One region of the Pseudomonas tremae genome, then DNA from elsewhere that is predicted to be linked to it. Evidence: riboswitches for the same ligand, from Rfam matches in the RefSeq annotation. Region 1 holds a riboswitch; the other holds the start of a gene.
What was found. Region 1 has a riboswitch for cobalamin ahead of I9H09_RS11255 (ABC transporter substrate-binding protein). Riboswitches for the same ligand answer to the same signal wherever they lie in the genome.

Region 1 (5,208 bases):
GACCAGCGAAAACGCTGCCACGGCGCCAGCGAATGCACCGGCCGACATGGAAATTGCGCCTGCCCCGAAGCCCAGAATGGCCACCAGTACCGCGCCGGTCGAGGCCCCGGCAGAAATACCCAGCAAATACGGGTCGGCCAGCGGGTTGCGCAGCAACGATTGCAATACCACGCCGCAGATCGCCAGGCCGGCCCCACAGGCTGCCGCCACAATGGCGCGGGTCAGCCGGTAATTCCAGACGATGCCTTCATCGATAGGGTCGAGCACATAGTTGGCTGCCCAGAGTTTGTTGGCCAGTACCTGAAAAACCACCTTCAGGCTGATCGAGGTTTCACCTATCGCCGCGCCAACCATGATCGCCAGCACCAGCACGGCGGCAACCCAGACCAGATGGCCAAGCGCTACAGGCAGTCTCATCGTGCGGCGTTGAAGCGATTGGCGGCGTCGGCCAGCTCTTCGAAACCGGTGAACAGGCGCAGGCCGGCCTGCATGCCCTCGGCGTCGATGATAACGATCCGGTCATGCTTGACCGCATCCATGTTGCGCGTTACCGGGTCGGTCTTCAGAAATTCGATCTTCTTCTGGTAGTCGTCGGCCGGAAAGCGGCGACGATCCATGCGCGCGATCACCAGAATGCTCGGGTTGGCCTTGGCAATGGTTTCCCAGCCTACGGTTGGCCATTCTTCATCGGACTGGACGATGTTGCGCATGCCCAGGCTGTTGAGCATGAAGTCCGGAATGCCTTTGCGGCCCGCCACGAAAGGATCGCTGGCGATGTCCGAGCTGGAAAACCAGAACAGCGCTGACACATCGTTGGCCTTGTTCTGTCTGACGTTGGCAATCGCCGCGCTCAGGCGCGCCCTGAGGTCGGCGACCAGCGTAGCGCCGCGATCCTGCACATCGAAAATCTGCGCCAGCTGTTCGATGCTTTTGTAGATGGTCTCGATGCGGAACGGCTCCAGGCGCGTGCCATCGGCGCCGACCAGATTGTCTTTGCCCTCGCAATCGGACGGCAGGATATAGGTCGGGATCTTCAGGTCATGAAACTGCTCGCGGGTACCGACCGCGCCCTGTTTGCCGACCATCCATTCCAGTTGCACGACCACCAGTTCAGGACGCTTGCCGATCACCGCTTCAAAGCCCGGTTCGTTATCAGCCAGACGTTCTACCTTGTCGTTCTGCGCCTTGAAGCGCGGCAGCACATTGTTGAACCACAGCGAAGTGCCGACCAGCTTGTCGCCCAGGCCCAACTCATAAAGCATTTCGGTGCCAGCCTGGCCAATGGTCACGGCCTTGCCGGGTGCGTGGGCGAAGGTCAGGGACGAGCCGCAGTTTTCAAGGGTCAAGGGATATTGCGTGGGCGCGGCAAAGGTCAGCGTGGACAGCGTCATGCAGGCAGCGAGTGCGGCGAGGCGGGGCAACGACATGAAGTGCAGTCTCCATTGGGACAGGTGCCAAGGCGCAATGCACATAGGAAAACACATCCCCGGCGTGTCAAAAAAGACCGGGCACGGCAGAAACTGCCGACGCGTGCGGATGTCCTTCCCGGACACCCCGCCGGTTAGTTGGTTGAATCGGGTCGGCAGGTCTCCTGACTGGCATGTCATCACCTCGCTCCGGCCTTCCCGGACCCGAGTCCAGTGGCAGTCATGGAGCAGGCTCGATGCCTACAGTTGCGGGGGCAGTTTCGTTTCGACCTTGTTGACACAAGGCGTGCGAATTCCCTGTTAGTTCCTCTCGGAAACCGACGGCCGGCATGGTAAACGATAAGGGTTTTAGTGGCTAATGCTTTGCGCGTGCGGTCGTTCGCTCGGACGCGCCCTGACCGGCAAACGCAGGCACGGTTGTGCCATCGAACCGGCTTCGCCACGCTCGACGTTCGTAAAAACGCTTAAATTATCTTCATGTTTGATTCGCCAAAAGCCTCTAAGCCTTGATTTTAGAGGTGTTCACGATAAAACAGCGTGTTTGCTCCCAACACGCTTTTCACATCTTCTTCACTGCTTCGGCACCATGCTGAACCTATGTTTCTTTCATGGGAGCGGTCATGACTTCGGGGGCTTCTCGGGTCACCGCTGCATATGGGCTCAGTGTAGGAGTGGTCACTTGGCTGACACGGTAATCAACAACAAGAATCTGCTTTCCGGTACAGGCATCCGCCAGCGCTTCAAAATGCATCAGCACGTCGCTTTGTTGTCGGTGGTCGTTGTCCTGGCAGCGATTTGTGCGTGGTGCTACATGGCGTTCTCGGGCGTACATGTGGTGGACCTCGGCGCCGGTAACAATCTGAAAACCTCCGGGCTGCGCGAACACTGGTTGCGCGGTGACGTGGTGGTCATGATCCGGCACGCCGAGCGCTGTGACCGCTCGACGAACCCGTGCATGGCCAGCGCCGACGGCATCACCTCCAAAGGCCGCGACGCAGCGCTGGCGGTCGGCGCTGGCATGCAAAAGATGGGCATGGATCACGCACGCATGGTCACCAGCCCGAAAGTGCGCACCCAGCAGACGGCAGAGCTGCTGGCAGGGCATGCGGTCGTCGCGCAGGACTGGATTAACGACTGCGACAGCGGCTTCATGAAAGCGGTGCAGGCGCATAAGGTCGGCGGTGAAAATCTGGTGCTGGTCACCCACAGTGGTTGTATCGACCAGTTCGAGCGCAAGGTCGGTGTACCGGGCGGTGAGCGCTCGAGTGATTATGCCGAAGCATTTTTCGTGCGGATGGATGAACGCCATCAGCCAAAACTGCTTGGGTCTCTGAGTGCCGAACAATGGGCCAACCTCAACAGCGAGCAATTCAATTGACGACAACAACCAGCACCAGACTGCGTTTTTACGGCATTAATCTGGGTGTACCCGTGTTTCTCGCGTTACTGGTTTTCGTGACGTTTGACCTGACCAACATCGACCGGCAATTGAGCGACATGCTGTTTGATTCGGCCGCTGGTGTATTTCCCATTGGGCAAATTCATCTGTTCGAGACCATCACCCACAAATGGGCCAGGATCATCCCCAACCTGACCGGCGAACTGGCAATAATCGGTGCGATCATGTCGTTCGTCTGGCCCCTGCTGGAGCGACGCAGGAACTCGGGCCTGACGCAGCTCGCCATACGCGCCCGGCTTGAACGCCCTCTGCAATTCGCCCGCAGGCATCGTCTCGATTTCTTTTTTGTAACGGTCGCGTTTGCGGTGAGCACAGGGATGATCCATTACCTGAAAAGCCACACCAGCGTGTATTGCCCGGTCGAAACGACGCTGTACGGTGGTACTCAGGCACATATCGAATGGTTCAGGAACTTCAATCTTCTGCATGAAGCAGGTGCCGGGCGATGCTGGCCGGGCGGGCATGCTTCCAGTGCATTCAGCCTGCTGGCCCTGTACTTCGTGGCGCGGCGCTATTGCTGGCAGCATTCGAACGTGCTGCTGGCAGGTATTCTGTTGCTCGGCATGATCTACGGCACGACGCGGGTGCTTCAGGGCTGGCACTACATGTCACACACCTTCTGGGCGGGTATCGTTGTGTGGCTGAGTTCCCTGCTGGTTGCCTTGTGCTTTTACGGCCGGGCAAAGCTGCAGAGGCCTGTCCGCAAGGGGTCATTGTCGTATGGTAATGACCAGCCTCTCGTTCGCCCCCTGAAGTCATCGGCTACCCTGACCCGGTCAGCTGGATAGAAAACAGGAAGGCGTTGCGATGAACATTCTGGTGATTGAAGACCACCGCGATATCCACGATAACCTGCTGGAGTTTTTCGAACTCCGAGGGCATGCGGTCGAAGGTGCGCTGGATGGTCTGAGCGGGCTGCACCTGGCCGCCTCGAAACGTTTTGATGCAATCGTTCTGGACATCATGTTACCGGGCATTGATGGAAACCAGATCTGCCGCAGCCTGCGTCAGTACTCGAAGTCGGAAGTCGCGATCGTCATGCTCAGCGCTCGCGATGAGCTGGACGATCGTCTGATCGGCTTCAAGGTCGGGGCCGATGATTACATCACCAAGCCTTTTGCAATGGCCGAAGTGCTGGCCCGGATAGAAGCAGTAGTGGGGCGACGGCAGCGCAAGGACAGCCGGGTGCTGATGGTGGCCGACCTGCGCTTTGACCTCGACACCCTGGAGGTCACCCGTAACGAGGTGTCATTGAAGCTGAACCCGACCAGCATGAAGCTGCTGGAGTTGTTGATGCGCAAAAGCCCGCATATCGTGAAGCATTCCGAGCTTGAAGCGGTACTGTGGGGGCGCGACGCACCGAACAGCAGCAGCCTGCGCAGCAGCATTCACATCCTCAGGCGCACACTGCACAACGGCCATGACACGCCGCTTTTGCATACCGCTCACGGGCTTGGCTACAAGCTGTGCGTACAGCGTTGACGCATGCTCAGGCAGTGCGCGTCAGCGGTCGCCGGGCGCGGGCCAGTGACAGGTTGAGACGACGTAGCAGGTTGTCTGGTGTTTCGTTGAGCGCCATCACCACCGCCACACTGGCTGACAGATGAAGACGCTCACCCTGTTGTCGGGTTTTGTGCGCCAGGCTGGCGACTGCGTGCTGCAACTCCAGCGCCAACAGCTTTGCCTGACTCTCGCCAGTATCGGGCAGCAGCACTACAAAGCGGTCGCCGGCAAGCCTGCATAGCAGGTCATGACGACGCAGGTTGAGCGCCAGCAAATGGCTGAGCGCCGACAGCACTTCATCTCCCTCTGCATGACCAAACGTTTTGTTGATAGCGCTGAAACCGTCGATATCCAGTGCCAGCAGCGACAGCGGTTGCTGCTGGCAGAGGCTTTGCTCAAGGCTTACGATCAATTGCCGCTGCAGAGTGTCGGCGTTGCCCAGCGGAGTCAGCTTGTCGTAAAGCCGATGGTCACCAAAGCCACGATCGCGCTTTTCCACCTGCGCGCGGGTTGCCAGTTGCTCTCGATGCCAATGGTGGATGCCGAGGGTCAATAGAATCAGGCCGACCGGCATCGGGCCGGACGCCAGCCAATGGTCCCATTCGATTTTGGAGGGCAGACGAATGAACTCGTCCAGCACGTCGACCCACCATGAAAACAACACGCAGCTCAGCCCCACCGACAGGTAGTTGGTCACCCGACCGGCTGGCCGTCTCTTGAGCACCAGAAGCAGCCAGATGAGCGACAGCAAAGCAGAGCCACCTTCGCCAACGATGTCGAGCCATTGCCATTCGCTCACCGGCTTTACAGTGCCCGATG
Region 2 (5,208 bases), 830 kb from region 1:
GCGCACCCTTGGCAACGCCTGGATCGCGGCTTGGGAACCGGCCACCGGGAGCAATTGAGGAACGCCATAATACGCACAGGCCGCAGCTTCCAGACCATCATCGGCCTCGGGCAGCCGCGCCCAGGCACGCGCTGGGATATCGGGAATCGTCCACGGCCAGGGCGCAATGCCGGTGGACAGGTCCAGCCATTCGGCCTGCCGGATACCATAATGCTGCGCCGCAGCGCGCAATCGACCGCCATGTTCAAGCATATAATTCAGCTACCACACAGATGACCAGCAGCCACAACCACACGCCGCGCTGCACCAGTTGCCAGCCGCGATCGATCGAGTCTGCATCGGCCGGAACACCTTCGCCCAATGCCGGACGCTGATGCAGCTCGCCGTGATAGGTAGCCGCGCCGCCCAGTTCGACGCCCAGTGCGCCCGCGCCAGCTGCCATCACCGGGCCAGCGTTCGGGCTGTCCCAGGTTGGCCCCTGAGTGCGCCAGCAGCGTAGCGCCAGGCGGGTCTTGCCCAATAAGGCGTAAGTCAGTGCCACGAGGCGTGCAGGACAGTAGTTGAGCACATCGTCGATTTTCGCCGCAGCCCAGCCGAAACGCTCGAAACGCTCGTTGCGATAACCCCACATGGCATCCAGCGTATTGCTCAGCCGATACAGCACAACGCCAGGCGCACCGGCCAGGACAAACCAGAACAAGGCAGCGAACACAGCGTCGCTGCCGTTCTCCAGCACCGACTCTGTGGCGGCGCGAGCGACTTCGGTAGCGTCGAGTTCAGTCGTCTGCCGACTGACCAGGTAACCGACCCGCTGTCGGGCCTCGACCAGATCATCGCTGCGCAGCGCTTGCGCCACCGGCTGAACGTGCTCGCCCAGGCTGCGCATGCCCAGCGCGCAATACAGCGCCAGGATGTCAAACAGCCAGCCAATGTAAGGCAGCCAGCTCAGCAGCGTGGCCACCAGCGTCAACGGCACCACGGTGATCACCCAGGCCGTCACGCCATGACTGCGCCAGCCGCGGCCACCGCTGTTGAAACGTTGTTCGACCCGGCTGGCAAAGTTTCCGAACGCCACCAGCGGGTGGAAACGTTTCGGCTCACCGAGCAACGCGTCCAGTGCCACGCCGGCGACGCTCAACAGCGCCACACTCATTGACTCACTCCCCACTGGTTCTCATACAACAGCTCTTTCAGCGGACGCGCCTGCGCCCAGCCTTCCATGACCAGCATCGGCGCAGGATAAAATTCTTTCACCGGCCCCAGACAGATGATCGCCAGCGGCTTGGCACCGTCGGGCATGCCCAGCAATCCGGCCAGCGCTTCAGGGTCGAACAGCGACACCCAGCCCATGCCCAGCCCTTCGGCACGCGAAGCCAGCCACAGGTTCTGAATGGCGCAGGACAATGAGGCCATGTCCATTTCCGGCAAGGTACGGCGACCGAAGATGTGCTGCTCACGGCCTTCCATCAGTGCAGCGACCAGCACTTCCGCGCAATCGTTGATGCCTTCTACCTTGAGTTTCATGAACTCGTCGGTGCGCTCGCCCAGTGCTTCGGCGGTACGAATACGCTCTTCTTCCACCTGCGCCTGCATCTTGCCGCGCAACAGTGGGTCACTGATACGAATGAAGCGCCAAGGCTGCATGAGCCCGACACTGGGTGCTTGATGCGCGGCTTCGAGCAAACGCGCCAGCAACGCGGGCGCGACTTCGCCACCGATGAAATGCCGCATGTCGCGGCGCTCGGCGATGGCGCGATACACCGCAGCCCGCTCTTGCTCGCTGAATGCCTGCTCGGTCATGGCTTGAACAGCGCCGCAATTGCCGGTGGGCAGGAAGGAAAATAGAAATGCACGTAGGACGCGGTCAGGCGTCCGAGGCGATACACCGCCTCTGCGCCCCGCCCACCATTGGGGCTGACGCCACGGGCAATTGGCTGCAGCTCGGTGCTGGTCAGCGAGTGGTGATAGGTATGACCGTGCAGCGTGCCCTCAGGCAGCTCGACCGCTTGCAGCGCCAGCGCCGCCAGACGCTTCTGCATGACCGCCTCACCGGCCAGCAAACCGACCAGGTCGGCGCGCACGCCCTCTACGTCGGTCAGAGCATCGAGCAGGTAGAGCATGCCGCCGCACTCGGCCAGGATCGGCTTGCCGGCAATATGGTGCGCCCTGATCGAAGCCTGCATCGTGAGGTTGGCGGCCAGCGCGACGTGGTGCAGTTCAGGGTAACCGCCCGGCAGGTAAAGGCTGTCGGCGTCTGGAATTTCGCTGTCATGGATGGGCGAGAAGAAGCTCAGCTCGGCACCCATGTTGCGCAACAGGTCCAGGCTGGCGCCATAAATAAAGGCAAACGCTTCGTCTCGCGCCACGGCGATGCGCACGCCGCTCAGCAACGGCTCGACCTGAACCGGGTCGGCCGCGGTAAATGTCACCGCCGGAGGCAAGGCCACTTCGCACGTGCTGGCCAAGGCCGCAGCGGCCATGTCCAGACGCAGGTCCAGGTCATTGAGCTCGCTGGCCTGCACCAGCCCAAGGTGGCGACTGGGCAATTCAAAACCCACTTCGCGTGACAACGCGCCATACCAGCGCAAACCTTCGGTCAGGCTGTTTTCCAGCAACTGCGCATGACGCACCGTGCCGACGCGGTTGGCCAGCACGCCGGCAAACGGCAAGTCCGGCTGATAGCGCGCCAGCCCCAGCGCCAGGGCGCCGAAGGTCTGGGCCATTGCAGTGCCGTCGATCACTCCCAGCACCGGCACGCCGAAGTGTCGCGCCAGGTCGGCACTCGAGGGCGTGCCATCGAACAGACCCATGACGCCCTCGATAAGAATCAGATCAGCTTCATCAGCGGCTTCCCACAACAGGCGGCGGCTTTCATCGGCACCGACCATCCACATGTCCAGTTGATAGACCGGCGCGCCACTGGCACGCTCAAGGATCATGGGGTCGAGAAAGTCCGGCCCGCACTTGAACACCCGGACCTTGCGGCCCTGATTGCGATGCAAGCGGGCCAGCGCGGCGGTGACGGTGGTTTTGCCTTGCCCGGAGGCTGGCGCGGCGATCAATACCGCCGGGCAATCGCGCGGAGCTCTCATTGCAGTGCTCTCATGGCAGCGTTCTCATAGTGAATGGCTCACAGCTCGATACCTTTTTGCGCACGAATACCGGACTGAAACGCATGCTTGACCACGCTGATCTCGGAGACCGTATCGGCCAGGTCGATCAACTCGGGTTTGGCGCCACGGCCGGTGACCAGCAAATGCTGCATAGGAGGACGCGCCTGCAGGTCGGTAAGCACCTGCTCAAGGTCAAGATAGCCATGCTTGAGGGCGATGTTCAGTTCGTCGAGCACCACCAGGCCGATGCCCGGGTCGCGGAGCATTTCCTGCGAGACGGCCCACGCGGCCTCAGCGGCAGCGATGTCGCGCTGGCGGTCCTGAGTTTCCCAGGTGAACCCTTCGCCCATCACGTGATAACGCACCTGCTCGGGGAAGCGCCGGAAGAACATTTCTTCGCCGGTGCTGTTGCGGCCCTTGATGAACTGCACCACACCGCACTGCATGTCGTGCCCCATGGCCCGAGCGAGCATGCCGAAGGCAGAACTGCTCTTGCCTTTGCCATTGCCGGTCAATACCAGAAGCAGCCCGCACTCGTTGGGGGAGCTGGCAATGCGCTCGTCCATCACGGCTTTCTTGCGCTGCATGCGCGCCAGGTGGCGTTCGTCGCGTTCGGGGGATTCGTTCATCTCGGCTCTCCGCTCGGGGCAGGCGAAAGCAGACGGAAGGACAGCACTGGACAGCACGGCAACGCCCTGCACAGAACATCACCCTCCGTGATGCCATTGAGTGATTCAGGCCGGTCTCCGGGCTCATGAGCGGGTCACCCCGGCTGCGCGCCTTCCCATGTAAAAACACAGTGGCGTCAGGCACAGCCTTGACTCATTTACCGTTGCGGGGGCAGCGCCGGGATCGGATCAGGAGATCCACACCGGCTTCCCTGTTTCACTCTGCCAGTCGCTGACTGCAAAGCACCTGAAACAAGCCGCGAAGGGTAGAGTGTTGGGCCGGGAGCGTCAATCTGCACTGCTGCCATTGGAGGCTGTTCCGGTACCTGATTGAACCTGTACGGCTCAATGCGCCTCTACCAGTGACAGGACAACGTCTTTTTATGGAGATTTCCCATGTTCAAACTCAGACCCCACTACGCCGTACTGCTTCTGGTCGCTGGCGGCCTAGCTGCTTGCGGCGAGTCGTCGACCCTGCAGGTGTCAGACGGCACAGGCCCGTCGCCGAAGCTGCCGGAGCCGAACAAGACGCTGATACCGACCGTCAACATCGCCCCTGCGATCGGCTGGGAAAACGGCGCCAAGCCGGTTGCTGCGCCAGGCACTCAGGTGGCGGCCTTTGCTGAACATCTGGATCACCCGCGCTGGCTGTATGTGCTGCCCAACGGTGACGTGCTGGTGGCGGAAACCAATTCGCCCGCCAAGCCGGATGATTCCAAGGGGATTCGTGGCTGGGTCATGGAAAAAGTAATGGGCCGTGCAGGTGCGGGCGTGCCGAGCGCCAATCGCATTACCCTGTTGCGCGACATGGACAAGGACGGCGTTGCTGAAACCCGCACGGTATTCCTGAAGGACCTCAACTCCCCGTTCGGCATGACCCTGGTGGGCAACAAACTCTATGTAGCCGACACCGACCGCCTGATCAGCTTCCCCTACCAGACAGGTCAGACCTCCATCAGCGCGCAGCCGACCAAAGTGGTCGATTTGCCGGGTGGTACGCTCAATCACCACTGGACCAAGAACGTCATCGCCAGCAAGGACGGCAGCAAGCTGTACGTGACGGTCGGCTCCAACAGCAACGTGGGCGAGAACGGCCTGGATAAGGAAGAAGGTCGCGCAGCGATCTGGGAAGTGGACGCCGCCACCGGCAACCACAGGATCTTCGCGTCGGGCTTGCGCAACCCGAACGGCATGGACTGGGAACCAAAGACTGGAAAGCTGTGGACTGCCGTCAATGAGCGAGACGAGATCGGCAGCGATCTGGTGCCTGACTACGTGACGTCAGTGCAGGATGGCGCTTTCTATGGCTGGCCTTACAGCTACTACGGCCAGCATGTAGACGAGCGCGTCAAGCCGCAGAACCCGGAATTGGTCGCCAAGGCCATTGCGCCTGACTATGCAGTCGGCCCGCACACGGCCTCGCTGGG

Region 2: it holds a riboswitch for cobalamin, as region 1 does, so the genes downstream of both, cobO (cob(I)yrinic acid a,c-diamide adenosyltransferase) here and I9H09_RS11255 (ABC transporter substrate-binding protein) in region 1, are expected to answer to the same signal.

Annotation. Positions count from the first base shown of each region.
Region 1 covers NZ_CP066270.1:2,462,067-2,467,274, forward strand. The annotation lists gene I9H09_RS11250 (FecCD family ABC transporter permease) at 1-417, opposite strand, end outside; gene I9H09_RS11255 (ABC transporter substrate-binding protein) at 414-1,427, opposite strand; cobalamin riboswitch at 1,565-1,764, opposite strand; gene pmrG (lipopolysaccharide core heptose(II)-phosphate phosphatase PmrG) at 2,107-2,805, shown strand; gene I9H09_RS11265 (phosphatase PAP2 family protein) at 2,772-3,674, shown strand; gene I9H09_RS11270 (response regulator transcription factor) at 3,694-4,368, shown strand; gene I9H09_RS11275 (GGDEF domain-containing protein) at 4,376-5,208, opposite strand, start outside.
Region 2 covers NZ_CP066270.1:1,630,559-1,635,766, reverse strand. The annotation lists gene cobD (threonine-phosphate decarboxylase CobD) at 1-252, opposite strand, end outside; gene cbiB (adenosylcobinamide-phosphate synthase CbiB) at 245-1,153, opposite strand; gene bluB (5,6-dimethylbenzimidazole synthase) at 1,150-1,800, opposite strand; gene I9H09_RS07535 (cobyrinic acid a,c-diamide synthase CobB) at 1,797-3,092, opposite strand; gene cobO (cob(I)yrinic acid a,c-diamide adenosyltransferase) at 3,131-3,742, opposite strand; cobalamin riboswitch at 3,834-4,047, opposite strand; gene I9H09_RS07525 (PQQ-dependent sugar dehydrogenase) at 4,178-5,208, shown strand, end outside.